DNA from 4 places in the Micromonospora sp. NPDC050200 genome. Region 2 is predicted to be linked to each of the others. Evidence: riboswitches for the same ligand, from Rfam matches in the RefSeq annotation. Region 2 holds a riboswitch; each other region holds the start of a gene.

Region 1 (4,089 bases), on a different contig from region 2:
GCGGCGCGAAGAGCCAGGTGGCCACCAGTGCCGCCGCCGGGTAGACCACCCCCGGGTCGGCCCCGCGCAGCCCGGCGACGCCGAGGGTGAGCAGCACGAGGTCCGCGCCGAGCCAGCCCAGCGCGGTCACCAGGTGCAGGGTGAGCAGGCTCTTGCGGGCGTCGGGGGAGAGTCGGGTCATGCCTTGATGCTCGTCCGGGCGCCGCGGCCTGTCGTGGGCCGACCGGCGACATTCGGCGTACGTCGGGGCGCGTACGGCGCGGGGCCCGTCCGCGCCGGACGGGCCCCGTCGGGGTCGGTCAGTAGACCGACAGGTGCACGTGGTTGGTGTGGTCGCTGGACGGGTCTCCGCCCGCCCCGCTGTACGACTTCCACCCGCTGCTGGGCAGCCAGATCTGCCGGTACCAGATCACGTAGAGCACGCCGAGCCGGTCGGCGTTGCGGATGAAGTACGCGGCCAGGTTGTTGCCGTACGTCTTGTCGCCGCCGGTGGCGTCGCCGCCGAAGCCGTCCTTCTGGGCCGCGAAGTCGCAGGCCCGCCCCTTGGGATGCTCACCCGACCCGCTGGGCCGGTAGCAGGAGACGTACCGGGTGAAGCCGGCGGCCTTGGCCTGCTGGAGTGCGTTGAGCATGCGCGGGGTGATGCAGCCGTTGGCCGGGGTCGGGTCGTTGACGCTGCACGACTCCGGCGGCCAGGAACCGTCGGAGTTGCGCGGCGCCGGCCGGGCGGTGGCGGTGGAGGTGCCCCGGTTGGAGCCGGCGGTGGCGGTGGTGGCGGGCTTGTCGGCGGCGGCCACCGCGAGCGCCCGCTCGGCCTGCTGCTTGCGCTTGGCCATCACCGCGACCTGCTTGCGCTCCTCGACGATCTCCTTGTCGAGCGCGGCCCGGGTGCGGGTGGCCTCGTCGCGGGTCCGGATGAGGCCGCGCAGCTCCCGGTCCTCGTTGGCGGCGACGGTCTCCAGCGCCGCCGCCCGGTCCAGGAAGCCCTCCGGGCTGGAGCTGTTCAGCAGCGCCGACACCGGCCCCAGCCGGCCGGTCCGGTAGGCCACGCCGGCGATCTCGCCGACCTTGCCGTGCTGGACGGTCAGCTCCGACTCGATCGTCCTGAGCTGCTCGGTGAGCTCCCGCTGCCGTTTGGTGGAGCGTTCCAGCGCGGCCCTGGCGTCGATCCAGCCCTTGCTGGCCGCGTCGAGCTGGGCGCGCAGGGCGGGGCTGCCGCCCTCGTCGTCGCCGGGTGCGGCGGCGAGCCGGGTGGCGGGGGGAGCGGCGGCCACCGGGACCGGCGCGGACGACACGCCGAGGGCGAGCGTCGCGACGACCGTGGCCGCCAGCCGGGCGGTGGTACGTCGTACGTGCATGCACATGTCCTTCCGTCAGCCGCCGACCGGGTTAGCTGACGGGTTCGGGACGGAAGATCCCTACCGCTGACGCGGATGCACCCCACGAACATGGTTCCCCGGCTCGCCCGGGCGGGCGATTAGGCGGCGGTCACCGCCGGCACCGGTGGGTGCCGCCTGGCGGAGGCCGGGACCGAGCCTACCGGTACGGGTGTGACACCCGCCCGTTTCGTGACTGAGGGTACTGGAGGTAATCGTGGTGTAGGTGACATAACGGGATAACAGGTGCCCGATTTTGTCACCACTCCACCTGGCCGCACGCGCCGGGGGCGGCGCCCGGCTCGATCTGGAGGGTGGCGTGCTCGATGTGGAAGTCCTCGTGCAGGGCGCTCCGGGCCGCGGCGAGCACCGTGCCGACCTCGGCGCCCGGGGCCATGGTGAGGTGGGCGGAGGCGACCTCCATGCCGGAGGTGAGCGTCCAGACGTGCAGGTCGTGGACCTCGGCGACGCCGGGGACGGCGGTCAGCCGGTCGTGCACGGCGGTCACCTGGAGGTGCTCCGGGGCGGCCTGGACCAGGATGCGGACCGCCGCCCGGCCGAGCCGCCAGGTGCGGGGGAGGATGAACAGGCCGATCGCCACCGCCACCGCCGGGTCGGCCCACCACCAGCCGGTGCCGGCGATGAGCAGCGCGGCGCCGATCACGCCGAGCGAGCCGAGCAGGTCGCCGAGCACCTCCAGGTACGCCCCGCGCAGGTTGATGCTCTCCTGCGCGCCCTCGCGGAGCAGGGCGAACGCGACGAGGTTGGCCAGCAGGCCGAGCACCGCCACCGCCAGCATCGGGCCGGTACGCACCTCCGGCGGGTTGCCGAACCGGCGTACCGCCTCGATCAGCACGTAGATCGCCACCCCGCTGAGCAGGACGGCGTTGGCGAGCGCGGCCAGCACCTCCAGCCGGTAGAGCCCGAAGGTGCGCTGGGGGTCCCCGTCGCGGCGGGTGGTGGCGGTGATGGCGGCCAGGGCCATGCCGATGCCGAGCACGTCGGTGAACATGTGCCCGGCGTCGGAGAGCAGGGCCAGTGAGCCGGTGCCGAACGCGGTGACCGCCTCGATCACCATCAGCGCGGCGAGCAGCGCGAAGGCCGCCCAGAGCCGCCCCCGGTGGCGGTGCGCCGCGTTCGCGACCGACCCGTGGTGCTCATGCCCTGCGCCCACGCCCACACCTTCCGTCGCCACCGCCGACCAGACCTAACCTATGCTCACATCGCTATGTATGCAACTAACCCGGCAATCGGCCCCCGATGCGCCGCACTTTCAGAGAAAGAGTGGTCTCCGCGGGCGGAATGGCCACTCTTTCTCGGAAAGTGCGCGGATTCCGGGCGGGGTGGGAGGGCGGGGTGGGAGGGCGGGGCGGGGGCGGTCAGGGGGTTGGGTCGATGGTGGTGAGGCGCTGGGTGGCCCGGGAGAGGGCGACGTAGAGGGTGCGTACCCCCGAGCCGGGGTCGGCCCGGATCTCGGCCGGGCAGACCAGCACGACGCCGTCGTACTCCATGCCCTTGGCCTGGAGGCTGGTCACCACCTGGAGCCGGGAACCGCCCCGCCCGCCCAGCCAGCCGGCCACCTCGTCGCGGCGCGGCACCGGCGTGATCACGCCGACCGTGCCCTCCACCTCGCCGAGCAGCGCGTCGACGGCCTCGACGGTCGCCGACGCCAGCCGGTCCGCGCCGACGGTCAGCGCGACCGGCTCCACGCCGGTGGAGCGGACCGCCGTCGGCAGCTCCAGGTCGGGGTAGAGCCGGCGGATCTCCGCCGCCGCCACCGCGAAGATCTCCGCCGAGTTGCGGTAGTTCGTGGTGAGCGCGAACCGGTGCCGCCGGCGCCGGCCCAGCGCCTGGTCCCGAGCCCGGTCCAGCTCCTGCGGGTCGCCGGTCCAGGCGGTCTGCGCCGGGTCGCCCACCACCGTCCAGGAGGCGAGCCGGCCGCGCCGGCCGATCATCCGCCACTGCATCGGCGACACGTCCTGCGCCTCGTCCACCACCACGTGCGCGTAGTCGCGGTAGTCCTCCGGGCGTTCCCGGGCCGCCGCCCGGGACGCGCGCTGCCGGTCGGCGAACGTGCTCAGCTCGCGTACGCCGCCGGCCAGCTGGAACGGGTCGCGCTTCGCCCGGGCCGGCCGCACCGGCTTGCCCAGCAGCGCGTCCAGCTCGTCGAGCAGGGCGATGTCGGCCACCGTCAGCCCCTGCGCGTCCAGCGTCCGGTACGCCTCGGACAGCAGCGCGGTCTCCGCCCGGGACAGGATTCCGCCGGCGTACCGGCGCAGCCGCTCCGGCCGGGCCAGCCAGCCCAGCACGTGCCGCGGGTGCAGCCGGGGCCACCACGCCTTGAGGAACTCGCGGAACTCCGGCCGGTCGATGATCTCGTCCTCGACGGCGCGCTGCTCCGGCAGGCGGGGGATCGCCAGCCGGCGGGCCTGCCCGAACAGCGCCGCGAGGACCGCGTCGAAGGCGACCCGCCGCACCTCGTTGCGGCGGCCGCCCCGGGACAGCGCCCGGTCCCGGATGCCGTCCAGCTCGCGGCGCTCCAGCCGGAGCAGCTCGCCACGGTAGAGCAGGCGCAGCTCGTCCGGGCCGCCCGGCACCGCGTCGCGTACCGCGCGCTCCAGCAGCCGCCGCATCCGCAGCGAGCCCTTCACCGCCGCCACCTCCGGCGGGTCGGTCCGGGTCGCCGACATGCCCGGGAAGAGCGAGCCCAGCG
Region 2 (4,089 bases):
TGGCGGCACCGCCGGCTGGTCCGGCTCGGTGAGGTCTCGTTCGCCTTCTACCTGGTGCACGTGCTGGTGATGGTCACCGTGCTGCGGGCCACCGGCCGGCTCGGTGTCGGGCTGCCCGGCTGGTGGGGGCCGCTGGCGGTGCTCGCCTTCCTGGCGGTGAACCTGGTGCTGGCCGCCCTGCTGCACCGCTGGGTGGAGACGCCGATGATGCGCCGCCTGGCCCCCCGCCGCCGGCCCGGGCCCGCCCCGGCGGCCGGTTCGTCCACCCCGGACCCCGCCGCCGCGCCGCCCGCCACGCCGGCGCCGCGACCGGCCGCCGACGACGCGACGGCCGGCCGACCGATCGAGTACGCGATCCCGCGCGACCCGCACTGAGCCGCGTCCACCCTGGTCGGCGCGCGACGACACGCCCGGCGGCGCTGCGATCGGCTGGCATCGGCGGTAGCGTGGGGCCGTGCTCCCGGTCGCGCTCACCAGTCCTCTGTGGTGGGTGGCGCGCTGGAGTTCCCGGCTGCTGACCAGCCTCGCCGTGGCGGCCGCGCTCTCCCTCGGCGGTCCGGCCGGGCCGGACGGCGGCGTGCTGCCCGCCGCCGCGACCCCGGCGGGCGCTCAGCCGCTCGCCGGTCCGGCGGTGCCCGAGGTGTCCGCCGTCCGCGCGGCCGGCGTCCCGTCCGTGACGCTCCCGGTCGGGGACGCCCCGGCCACCGGCCACGCCCTCGCCGGCCCGCACGCCGCTCCGCTCGACCCGGTCGCCTCCGTCGACCCGGCCGCCCGCCCGGCCCGCCCGGTCACCGCGCCGCCGCTGCCCCTGACCGGGCGCTCCGCCGGCGCCACCGGCCCCCGCGCCCCGCCGGTCGGCTGACCGCCACGCGGGGGCGACCCGCGACCGCGCCTTCGAGAACCTCACCACCGCACCCGCCCGCCGGCACGCGGCGCCGCCCCCTCCGGCCTTGCCCCGTCGCCTCCCGGGCCGGCGTGCGGAGTCCTCTTCCGCATCCCGCTCCCGGGAGGTGCCGACCCGTGAACACCGTCCTCTACCAGTTCCTCATCGAGGTCCCGACCGCCGCCGCCATCTGGTCGGCCCTGCTCGTGCTCGCCCTGACCGTGCTCACCGTGCTGGTGGCCCGCCCCGAACGGGACGGCGCCCCCGAGGAGCCGGCCGCCGACCCGTCCCCGGCCGCCGAGCTGGCGGACCTGCGCCGGTACGCCGAGGAGGTCGCCGTCGCCGCCGCTGGCGCGGCCCGGACCGCGCGCCGGCGGCGGGAAGCCTGGCTGGCCACCCAGGAGGCGGTGGACCGGGCCGGGGAGGCGTACGACGAGGCGGAGAGCGCCGCCCGCCGGTTCGCCGGCGCCGGCGCCCTGCCCGCCCCGCGCACCCCCCCGCACCCCGGCCGAGTACGCCGGACGGGAGCGCTGGCTGCACCAGGCGGTGGTGGCGGCCCACTGGCGGGGCGAGCTGCCGGTGGAGCGGCTGCGGGACGTCTTCGCGCACCGGGACGGCTGGGACCCGCGGCGGCACCCCGTCGAGCAGGAGGCGCTGCTGGCCCGGGCGGTACGCGACGGCCGGCGGGACGCGTACCGGGCGGCGGCCGGGCGGGAGCGGTCGGCGTGGCGGGACGCCGAACTGGCCGCCGAGGCGGCCCGCGCCCTGGCCGTGGAGGCGTACGCGGCGGCGGAGCGGCTGCGTCCGGTGCGGGTGCCCGCCCCGCGGGCGGCGACGGCGGCGGCGCGTACCGCGCCCGCGGCGTGCTGGCGGCCCGCCCCGGGTGGGCTGACGGCGCGGCCAGCGTCCAAATCGTTACCCGGATTGCCGTGAGTCACGTCACGCCAATCGGGAAACCGGTCATCCGGGCACAGCCGGTGACATCGGCCTCGGCGATCCGGAGTGGTTGCCGCCAGGTCGTCCGGTTGCGGCCCGTTGGTTCCCGAAAAGCCGCCTGTCCCATTGAGTGACGTCAGTGCCGAACTGTACCGCAAATTCGTTGCCCTGATCATGTTTACGCAGCTGACAGCCCTTTGCGGGCACGCCGACCGGCCAGTAATGTCGCCCCGGTCTGGTGCGGTTTCCGATCGCAAGAGGCGACGCCGCGCCGACCCGCTCAATCGTGGATTTCCACGAACCGGGGACCCATGCACGTCCGGGGTGAATCCGCGGGCCACGGCCCGTGGTAGGGCTCTCTTCCCGCCCGAATCCGTCAGCTAACCCGGTAGGCGGTGTCGGAAGGAGTTCCATCCTCGTGCAGCCCGCTCGCATCCCTCGGTTCTCTCCCCACCTCGGTACCGGGGTGCTCCCGCCGGTCCGCCGCGCCCTCGCGCGCTGATCCCGGCATCCACCCCGCCGCCCGGCCACTGACCGGGCGCACCCCGCCGAGCGGCCCCCACACCGGTCCTCACACCGCGGGTGACATCCCGTCACGCGCCGGTCCGGCACGCCGCTCCCGCCCTCGTACCGTGGAGGAAAACACGTGAAGCACCCCCTGAAGCGGCAGCTGCGCCGGCTGGCCACCGAGCGGCCGTACCAGCTCGTCGCCGGTTCGGCCGCCGCGCTCGTGCTGGTCTCCGGCGCCGCCACCCTGTCCACCGGCGAGGCGCCCGCCGCCCAGCAGGCCTCGGCTGCCGTCGCCGAGGTGGCGCCCCGGCTGGACGACGTCGCCACCCGCAGCGAGGCCCGCGTCGCCACCACCCCGTCCGCCAGCGCCTCGCCCTCGGTCAGCGCCTCGCCGTCGCCCAGCGCCGCCAAGGCCACGGCGGACCCGGACCTGACCCGCACGGCAGCCCCGAAGCCGCCGTCGACCAAGGTCCTCAACTACGACTACCAGGCGCAGACCACCTACTACAACTGCGGTCCGGCGGCGGTGCGCAACGCGCTCAGCGCGGCCGGCATCGAGCGGACCCAGTACGAGCTGGAGGCCCCCCTCGGCACCACCGAGATGGGCACCAACTCCGCGCTGGACACCACCCGGGGCCTGAACCAGTTCGTCAAGGGCAACCCGTACCGGACCCGGATGTTCGCGGGCACCCCGAGCTCGGCGCAGATCGACCAGCTCCAGGCCGACGTGATCGCGGCGATCAACGACCGGCGGGGCGTGGTGGCGAACATCGCCGGCACCGCCACCGACACCGACGGCGGCTGGCACTCCTTCCCGGGCGGCCACTACATCGCCGTGGTCGGCTACCAGAACGGCGGCCGGACGGTCCGGATCGCCGACTCGGCGAACCCGAACCTGCCGTCGTACTGGATGAGCACCATCGACCTGGCGAACTGGATCGCCACCCGCGGCTACTCCGCCTGATCCCGTCCCCGCGCCTCGGGCGCCGGCTCCCTCCGGCCCGGCGTCCGAGGCGTTTTGGACGCGTGGGTGGTGCACCGGCGCGACCGTCCGAGCGCGGGCGGTCGACCGCGGTGTCAGTAGTTGATGAAGCCGTGCAGGGCGAGGTGATTCGACTTGGTTCCGCTCACTGTGTGGTCGATGCTCGACGGCCGCACGCTGCCCTCGATGAAGAGATAGTCGATCTTGCTCGAGCCGTTGGTCGCCTTCGATCCGTAGCCGGTCATGCCGAAGCCGCTCAGCGTGGTCGGCGCGATGCCCGTGCGGTTGGCGTCGATCCCCACGACCCGGATCGTCGACGCGCTCATCAGGCTGGTGGCGTCGGCGCCAATGTGGATGCCGGTGTTGGCGATTCCGGTGTAGCCATCGCCCGCACACGCATTCTGCCGGTTCTCCTGCGGCAGGTGCATGGTGGCGGCGAACACTGTGGTGCCGGTCGCCTTGATGGTGAACCTGGCCGCGATGGCGCTCGTACGCTTCCACTTGTAGTAGTCGGTGGTGTCCGGGTCGCTGTTCGGCGGCTTGTACAGGGTGCACCCGGCGCCGTTGTTGTAGGCCGTGCCCGGCTTCAGCCAGCCAGCGCTCCAGTACTTGGAAATGTCGCCGGAGGCGAGGCTGAGGGTCCTGGTGTTCCAGATGATCCCGTTGGTCTGCTTCTTCTTGAGGTCACCGAGACTCTGCGAGCTGCAATTGTGGGTGCTGCCCCACGGCTCCGGGTCACTCCAGGCCACGATTGCCCCATAGGTGCCGGCGGGATAGC
Region 3 (4,089 bases), on a different contig from region 2:
ACGGCCGCCGCGACCGGCACCGCGGCGCGACGCGGATCACGCAGGTCCCCGGCGACGAACTCGCGCTTGAGCTCCAGGCCGGCGACGAAGAAGAAGATCGCCAGCAGCCCGTCGGCAGCCCAGGTGGCCAGGCTGAGGTCGAGGTGCAGGGACGCCGGGCCGAGTCGGAAGTCGCGAACCGACTGGTAGCCGTCCGCCCAGGGCGAGTTCGACCAGACGAGCGCCAGCAACGCCCCGATGAGCAGGAGTGCCCCGCCCACGGTCTCCTTGCGGAGAATAGCGGAGATGCGGCTGGTCTCACCCCACGAGCGGCGGGCGAACAGGCTGGTACGGCGCCGGGTGGCGTCGGTCACGGAAACTCCTCGTCGGCAGGGGTCGCGTCATCCATCGCCGACCAGACTTCCCGGCACACCAGGGTCAACCCTATCCGCCGGACACGTCCGTCTCGGCGGTTGGCCGTGCTCGCGACCACTGGGAGGCGCTGCGGGCCCGGGCAGAGACACGACCGCCCGCACGTCCGCGAGAGCGGACCGACGTGCGGAACCACGGAGCGGTCGTCGACGCCCGACCGGTACGAGCCGGCCGGGCGTCGACGGTGGAGTCTGCCCTCGTTCAGGGCGGTGACGCCTCAGAGGCTGAGCTGCTGACCCGGGAAGATCAGCCCCGGGTCGGCGCCGACCACGCGCTTGTTGCGCTCGTACAGCGCGTGCCAGCCACCGGCCAGGTCCCGGACGTCGGCGATCTTCGACAGGGTGTCGCCCGGCCGCACCACGTACCCGTCGCCGGTGGCCGCGGGCGCGCTGCGCCGCTGGCTGCGGGTGCTGTGCTGCTCGCCGCGCGAGGACCGCTGCGTGGAGGTGGCCTTCGACGAACTGCGCGACCCGGAGCGCCGCTCCGACTTCTGCGACTTCTCCGATGTGGTGGCGTAGCTCTTGGTGGAGCCGCCCTTCTTGCCGCAGGTCGGCCAGGCGCCGATGCCCTGACCGTCGAGCACCTTCTCGGCGATCGCGATCTGCTCGCCGCGGCTGGCCAGGTCGGCGCGGGCGGCGTACTTCTTGCCGCCGTAGCCGGACCAGGTGCGCTGCGAGAACTGCAGGCCGCCGTAGTAGCCGTTGCCGGTGTTGATGTGCCAGTTGCCGCCGGACTCGCACTGGGCGATCGCGTCCCAGTTGACGCTGGCGGCGCTCGCCGGCGACGCCGGCGCCAGTACGGCGGCGATCCCGGTTACCGCGCCGACGGCGAGCGTGCCGACGGCGATGCGGCGCGAGCTGACCCGTCGGTGACGGGCGGTGTATTCAGTTGCCATGGTGGATTCCTCCACGCCGACGAGGTGAGCTGTCGGGTTCGGGCCGAGGAGCCCGGCCGCCGTGGGCGGCTTCACCCCGAGGTGACGGTGCACCGAGGAACGTGTGGGTCCCCCGCTCCATGCCCGGGTGACAAGGTCCACCAGCCGGCGGCATGGATTAGGCGTTACCGGCCGTGGTGTCCGCGATCGCGAACAGGAACGACGTTAGGAACTGTTTCGGGCGATTGCCTCCTTCTTGTGAAGTTCTTCACCCGGCTGAGCGACGACATCATCCTTGGAGTTGCGGGCCGCCCGGCGGTGCTCTACAAGGGCCCGCCGGAAACCCGTCACGACTGGGCCGAAAGCCCTGCGGCGAGCGGCGGATCAGGTGCTGGCGCGTCGCCGTCTCCGCTGGTCGGGCGGCCCCGATCGGCGGCGCGCGCTGTCGGACGGCCAGCGTTGCCGCTGATTGGGGCCGCGACGGCCGGCCATCCGCGAGGGGGAGGGCCTTCATGGACACCGTCAGCATCGACCCCGACTATTTCGTCGCCACCGTGGACGAGGACGACGACCCGGAAGCCTGGTCGGTGACAAGGTCGACGTCGACCTGGCCGCCGTGCTCGAAGAGGAGGAGTGAGATGGGCGTACACCTGGCACCCGTGTTGCGGGTGCTGCGGGAGGAGATCGACACCCGCTGGCCGCACCGCGACCACAGATCAGATGGCTGGTTTGGCAACGCCGATCATCAAACCCGCCGCAGCGCCACGACCCGGACAATGATGATCAATCGGTCAACGCGGTCGACGTCGACGTCGACGGCATCGACCCGCTGCTGGTCATCCGGCAGGCCGTCACCCATCCGTCCACCCAGTACGTCATCTACAACCGGATGATCTGGAGCCGTACCCGCAGCTTCCGGCCCGCCCGCCACACCGGGCCGAACCCGCACGACAAGCACCTGCACGTCAGCGTCAGCCACCAGCGGAGCCTGGAGGACAGCCGCCGGCCGTGGGGCATCGCCACCGCCAAGGTGGCGCGGCTCGGCGACCGGGTGCTGCGCGACGGCTGCCGGGGCGGCGACGTCCGGGAACTCCAGACCACCGCCGACCGCCTCGGGGCCCGGCTGACGACCGACGGGGTGTTCGGGCGGGCCACGGCCGCCTGGGTGCGGTCCTTCCAGACCGCCCGGAAGCTCACCGCGGACGGGGTGGTGGGTCCGAAAACCGTGGCGGCCCTGCGCGCGGCCGTCAAGCCGGCCCCGGCCACGCCCACCGGCCGGCCGGCCACGTGGGCGTCCGGCGGTCGCCCGGGCTCACGCACCCTGCGCCGCGGCAGCAACGGCACGGACGTGGCCTTCGTCCAGCGGTTCGTGGGCGCGAAGCGGTGCGGTCCGGCGAGCGGCACCTTCGACGCGAAGACCGAGGCGGGAGTCCGCTGGTACCAGGGGATGCCGAGGCTCGCCGTGGACGGGGTCGTCGGCCCGGCCACCTGGGCCGCGATGGGCGTGCGGGCCGGCTCCTGAGCCGGCGGCCCCGACCGGGTGCTCCCCCACCCGGCCGGGGCCGTCGTCGCGTCAGAGGGTACGGGCCAGCCGGTCGGCGAGGACCCGGGCGAACCGGGCCGGGTCGGCCAGGTCGCCGCCCTCGGCGAGCAGCGCCATGCCGTACAGCAGCTCGGCGGTCTCGGTGAGGGTGGGCTCCTCGCCGCCGCGCTCGTGCGCGGCGCGCAGGCCGGTGACCAGCGGATGGGTCGGATTGAGTTCGAGGATCCGCAAGACCTTCGGCACCTCCTGCCCCATCGCGCGGTACATCTTCTCCAGCGTCGGGGTGATGTCGTGCGCGTCGCCGACGATGCAGGCCGGCGAGTTGGTCAGGCGGGAGGAGAGCCGCACCTCCTTGACGCTGTCGGTCAGTGCGCCGCCGAGGAAGGCGAGCAGGGCGGCGTACTCCTTGGTCTGTCGCTCCCGCTCCGTGCCGGCCTCCTCGCGCTCCCGCTCGGTGTCCAGGTCCACCTGGCCCTTGGCGATCGAGCGCAGCGGCCGGCCGTCGAACTGCGCGACCCGCTCCACCCAGACCTCGTCGACCGGGTCGGTCAGCAGCAGCACCTCGTAGCCCCTGGCGCGGAAAGCCTCCATGTGCGGGGAGTTCTCCAGCATCGCCCGGGTCTCGCCGGTGGCGTAGTAGATCTCCTCCTGGCCGTCCCTCATCCGCTCGACGTACTCGCGCAGGGTGGTGAGTTCGGCGGCGTCGTGGGTGGAGGCGACGGAGACGATGTCGAGGATCGCCTGCTGGTTGTCCGGGTCCTCCAGCAGCCCCTCCTTGACCACCCGGCCGAACTCCGACCAGAACGTCCGGTACCGCTCGGCGTGCTCGGCGCGCATCTCCTTGACCGTGGCGAGCACCTTGCGGACCAGCCGGCGGCGGACGATCTGGATCTGCCGGTCCTGCTGGAGGATCTCCCGGGAGATGTTCAGCGACAGGTCGTGTGCGTCCACCACGCCCTTGACGAACCGCAGGTAGTTGGGCATGAGGGCGGCGCAGTCGTCCATCACGAAGACCCGCTTGACGTACAGCTGCACCCCGCGCCGGCCGTCGGCCAGGTACAGGTCGAACGGGGCGTGGGTGGGGATGAAGAGCAGCGCCTCGTACTCGAACACGCCCTCGCCCCGCATGTGGATGGTCTCCAGCGGGTCGGTCCAGTCGTGGCTGACGTGCCGGTAGAAGTCGCGGTACTCCTCCTCGGCGACCTCGTCGCGCGCCCGGGCCCAGAGCGCCTTCATCGAGTTCAGCGTCGTCGGTTCGGCG
Region 4 (4,089 bases), on a different contig from region 2:
ATCATCTTCGACCGCGGCCTGGGTGACCTCTTCGTGGTCCGGACCGCCGGGCACACCGCCGGCCCGGAGGTGCTGGGCAGCGTCGAGTACGCGGTGAGCGTGCTGGGCACCCCGCTGGTGGTGGTGCTCGGCCACGACTCCTGCGGGGCCGTGCAGGCCGCCCGGGACGCCGCGCGTACCGGCACGTCGCCCGTCGGCCACCTGCGGGCGGTGGTGGACGCGGTGGCGCCCAGCCTGCGGCGGGCCGCCGAGCAGGGCGTCGACGACATCGACGAGATCGTGGACATCCACATCGCGCACACCGTGGAGGCGCTGCTCGGCAACTCCGCCGTCCTGGCCGGTGCGGTCGCCGCCGGGCGGTGCGCGGTGGTCGGCATGTCGTACCGGCTCACCGCCGGCGAGGTGCGGACGGTGGCCGCCGGCGGGTCCGCTGCCGCACCGGCCCAGGCCGACCGCGCGGCCGCCGTCGCCGGCTGAACCACCCGACGCGACGAGGGCCGCCCCCACCGGGGACGGCCCTCGTTCGGTACGCGTCGTGCGCTACAACATCGACATGTGCACGTGGTCGGTGTGGTTCGACGGTCCGCTGTACGACCTCCACCCGGTCGCCGGGAACCAGATCTGCCGGTTCCAGATGACGTAGTAGATGCCGAGCCGGTCGGCGTTGCGGATCAGGAACGCGGCGAGGTTGTTGCCGTACATCCGGGTGTCGTTGTTGTACCACGGGGCGAAGCCGCTTCTCTGCAACGACCAGTCGCAGGCCTTGCCCTTCGGATGCTCCCACGGCCCGCCCGACCGGTAGCAGCCCGCGAACCGGCTGAAGCCGGCCCGCCGGACCTCCTTGTACGCGTGCAGGGTGCGCGGCGTGATGAGGCCCGAGGTGGTCGGGTCGTTCTCGGTGCGCGACTCGGAGCGCCAGCCGCCGTCCGCCGTCCGGCCGGGGCCGATCCGGGCGACCGGCGACGTCGCGTCGACCAGGCCGCCGGTGAAGCCCCGGCCGCCCACCAGCGCGAGCGCCTTCTCCGCCTCGCGGCTCTCCCGGGCCATGTCGTTGGCGAGCTTCTGCTGCTCGCGCACCTCGGCGTCGAGCGCCAGCTTGGCCTGCTCCGCGCGGTTCTTGGCGGCGGTGACCTCGGCCAGCTTCTTCGCGTTCACCATGTTCAGTTCGTCGAGCGCGGCGGCGCGCCTGACGAACGAGTCCGGCGCGTCGCTCTCCAGCAGCATCGCCAGCGCGCCGATCCGGCCGGTCCGGTACGACTGCGCGGCGATCTGGGAGACCTGCGGCCGCAACGCCTCCAGCTGGTCCTGCGCGCGGCGCACCTCCAGCCCGAGCTGCTGCTGCCGCTTCTTGGACTTCCCCAGCTGCGTCTTGGCCTTCGAGTACTCGCGGTTGCGCAGCTCGATGACGTCGGTGAGCAGCTTGGGCTCGTCGTCCTCCTCGTGCCCCGAGGGGGTGGGGGTCGAGGGAGCGGCGATCGCGGCTGTCGGCCCGGCGAGGATGGCCAGGGCGGCGAACACGGCCACCACCGGTGTCAACCAGCGGCGCAGGGGTGCCGTCACAGTGTTCCCTTCCGTCGACCGCCGACCGGGTTAGCTGACGGGTTCGGGACGGAAGTGGCCCCTACCGCTCGCGCGGATTCACCCCATGTACCTGGTTCCCCGGCTCGCCGTACGGCGATTGGGCGGCGGCACCGCAGGCGCCGCAGCGCGCCTTCGGCGGTGGCCGGCAGCGAGGTTACCTGACAGCCGTGCCGGGGATCTACGTCCAGAACCCGACTAATCGCGTTATTTCGTCGTGGCGTTGCGTGACGAGTGACGCGTTCGTCAGGTTCCGCGTCGTCGTCGGTCACGCAGCGGAGTTTCACCATGCGGCGTCCGTGCTCCTTTCCGGGTCGGGCCACCGTGCGGGGCCCGGGGTGGACGGTCCGCCGTGACCCGGCGCGCTCAGCGCCTCGAGCGCCGCGTCCCGCTCGACGGAGGGGCGGGGCGTGGGCGCCGGACCGGAACCCCGCGCCGGGTCGGCCGTCGGGCCACGGCCGGCGGTGGCCACCAGCGCGGCCAGCCCGGTGGTCAGCGGCACTGCGGCGACCAGGCCGAGCGTCGCCACCGCGCTGCGGACGATCTCCTGGGCCAGGAACTCGCTGGTGAGGATCTGGCTCACCGGCCGGCTGTCGGCGGTGAGCAGGAGCAGCAGCGGCAGCGACGCGCCCGCGTACGCGAGCACGATGGTGTTGACCGTGGAGGCGATGTGCGCCCGGCCGACCCGGGTGGCGGCCCGGTAGAGCTGCGTCCGGGACAGCCCGGGGTTGGCGTGCGCCAGCTCGGTGACCGTGGCGGCCTGGGTGACGGTGACGTCGTCGAGCACGCCGAGCGAGCCGATGATGATGCCGGCCAGCAGCAGCCCGTGCAGGTCGACGTCGCGCTGGTACATCGACAGCGTGGTGGCCTCCTCGCTGCCGTACCCGGTCAGGTGGGTGGCGGCGGTGGCCAGCGTGCCGAGCAGCCCGGTCAGCACCAGGCTGCCCAGCGTGCCGAGGACCGCCACCGAGGTCTGCGCGGTGATCCCGTGGGTCAGGTACAGCACCACGAACATGATCAACGCCGAGCCGGTGACGGCGATCAGCAGCGGTGAGCCGCCCGCGGCGATCCCGGGCACCACGAAGGCCAGCAGGATGGCGAAGCTGGCGCCCAGCCCGGCCAGCGCGGCCAGCCCGCGCAGCCGGCCGAACGCCACGATCGCCGCCGCGAAGAGCGCCACCAGCAGCAGCAGGGGCTTGCCCCGCTGGTGCTCGGCGATCTGGTAGCTGCTGGCCGTGGTGTCGGCCGGGTCGGAGAGCTGGACCAGCACCACCTCGTCGCCGACCGCCACACTGGGCGCGCCCGGGCCGGCCGGCACCGGGGTCTCCACCTGGCTGCCGCTGTCCGGGCCCTGCTCGACCCGGACCGTCACCGTCCCGCACGGACCCTCGGCCGCCCCGGGCGACCCCTCGGGGGCCTCCGGCGTCGGCGGGCACGGTTCGGTCACCACCCGGGTCACCGTGCCGTGGTGGCGCGGCGGCTCGGTGCCGCCGTCGGCCTGCCCGGAGTCGCGCGGCCAGAGCACCAGCGCGGCGATCACCGTGACGACGAACAGCGGGACCACCGCCGCGACGAGGATCCGCCGCACCCCCGGTGGGGCGGGCGGAGCGGGGCGGGTGTGGTCGGCGCCCATTGCGAGTCTCCCAACGATCCAGAGCGGGGTACGTGTCAGCCGGCCGGTCGGTTCACCGGCGGGACGTGCGCACCGGGACGCGTACCCCCGGTCCCGCCGCCGGGTGCCGGCACGGTGACGGACGGCGAACGGGCGGCGCGATCGCCCGCGTGGCGACACGCCCGGGCGGGCGCGCACGGCAGCGGACCCCGGCGCGGTACGCGGGGCAGCGGTGGCTGCGGGCGGAGTGTCATGGTCGGCAAATGGTAGCCAGGGTCGGTGCGGGTCCGCCCGGTTCGTACCACCGGCAGCGCGTCCGCCGGGCATCTTTGGGGCATGGACCAGCACGCCGGCCACGCTCGGCACCCGGGGCCCGACCGGCCTCCCGGCCACGACGAACACGCCGGCCGAGGCGAACACGCCGGTCACGACAAGCACGCCGGCCACGACCCGGAGATGTTCCGCCGCCGGTTCTGGGTCTGCCTGGCGCTGACGCTGCCCGTGGTCGCCACCAGCCACCTGGTGATGGACTGGTTCGGCTACTCCCTGGAGTTCCCCGGGCGGTCCCTGGTCGGGCCGGTGCTCGGCTCGGTGGTCTTCTGGTGGGGTGGCTGGCCGTTCCTGGTCGGCGCCGTCCGCGAGGTGCGCGACCGGGCCCCGGGGATGATGCTGCTCATCGGGATGGCGATCACCGTCGCGTACGCCGCCTCGCTCGCCACCAGCCTCGGCGCCTTCGACCTGGACTTCTGGTGGGAGTTGGCCGCCCTGGTCACCATCATGCTGCTCGGGCACTGGCAGGAGATGAAGGCGATCGGCCAGGCGCGGGGCGCGCTCGCGGCGCTGGCCGCGCTGCTCCCGGACGACGCCGAGCGGGTCGGGCCGCAGGGCGGTACCGAGCG

What was found. Region 2 has a riboswitch for cyclic di-AMP ahead of AB0I41_RS06635 (C39 family peptidase). Riboswitches for the same ligand answer to the same signal wherever they lie in the genome.
Region 1: linked by a shared signal. The riboswitch ahead of AB0I41_RS12150 (hypothetical protein) and the one ahead of AB0I41_RS06635 (C39 family peptidase) in region 2 are both predicted to bind cyclic di-AMP.
Region 3: linked by a shared signal. The riboswitch ahead of AB0I41_RS24970 (transglycosylase family protein) and the one ahead of AB0I41_RS06635 (C39 family peptidase) in region 2 are both predicted to bind cyclic di-AMP.
Region 4: linked by a shared signal. The riboswitch ahead of AB0I41_RS17980 (hypothetical protein) and the one ahead of AB0I41_RS06635 (C39 family peptidase) in region 2 are both predicted to bind cyclic di-AMP.

What each region holds. Positions count from the first base shown of each region.
Region 1 covers NZ_JBFALG010000014.1:30,262-34,350, forward strand. The annotation lists gene AB0I41_RS12145 (hypothetical protein) at 1-181, opposite strand, end outside; gene AB0I41_RS12150 (hypothetical protein) at 300-1,358, opposite strand; cyclic di-AMP (ydaO/yuaA leader) riboswitch at 1,363-1,494, opposite strand; gene AB0I41_RS12155 (cation diffusion facilitator family transporter) at 1,636-2,550, opposite strand; gene AB0I41_RS12160 (AAA family ATPase) at 2,756-4,089, opposite strand, start outside.
Region 2 covers NZ_JBFALG010000006.1:104,478-108,566, forward strand. The annotation lists gene AB0I41_RS06615 (acyltransferase) at 1-375, shown strand, start outside; gene AB0I41_RS06620 (hypothetical protein) at 455-862, shown strand; gene AB0I41_RS06625 (hypothetical protein) at 1,035-1,376, opposite strand; gene AB0I41_RS06630 (hypothetical protein) at 1,433-1,816, shown strand; cyclic di-AMP (ydaO/yuaA leader) riboswitch at 2,087-2,229, shown strand; gene AB0I41_RS06635 (C39 family peptidase) at 2,466-3,293, shown strand; gene AB0I41_RS06640 (hypothetical protein) at 3,407-4,089, opposite strand, start outside.
Region 3 covers NZ_JBFALG010000044.1:29,519-33,607, forward strand. The annotation lists gene nhaA (Na+/H+ antiporter NhaA) at 1-353, opposite strand, end outside; gene AB0I41_RS24970 (transglycosylase family protein) at 629-1,306, opposite strand; cyclic di-AMP (ydaO/yuaA leader) riboswitch at 1,306-1,480, opposite strand; gene AB0I41_RS24975 (peptidoglycan-binding protein) at 2,175-2,807, shown strand; gene htpG (molecular chaperone HtpG) at 2,859-4,089, opposite strand, start outside.
Region 4 covers NZ_JBFALG010000024.1:79,281-83,369, reverse strand. The annotation lists gene AB0I41_RS17985 (carbonic anhydrase) at 1-477, shown strand, start outside; gene AB0I41_RS17980 (hypothetical protein) at 541-1,560, opposite strand; cyclic di-AMP (ydaO/yuaA leader) riboswitch at 1,565-1,695, opposite strand; gene AB0I41_RS17975 (YibE/F family protein) at 1,862-3,211, opposite strand; gene AB0I41_RS17970 (heavy metal translocating P-type ATPase) at 3,647-4,089, shown strand, end outside.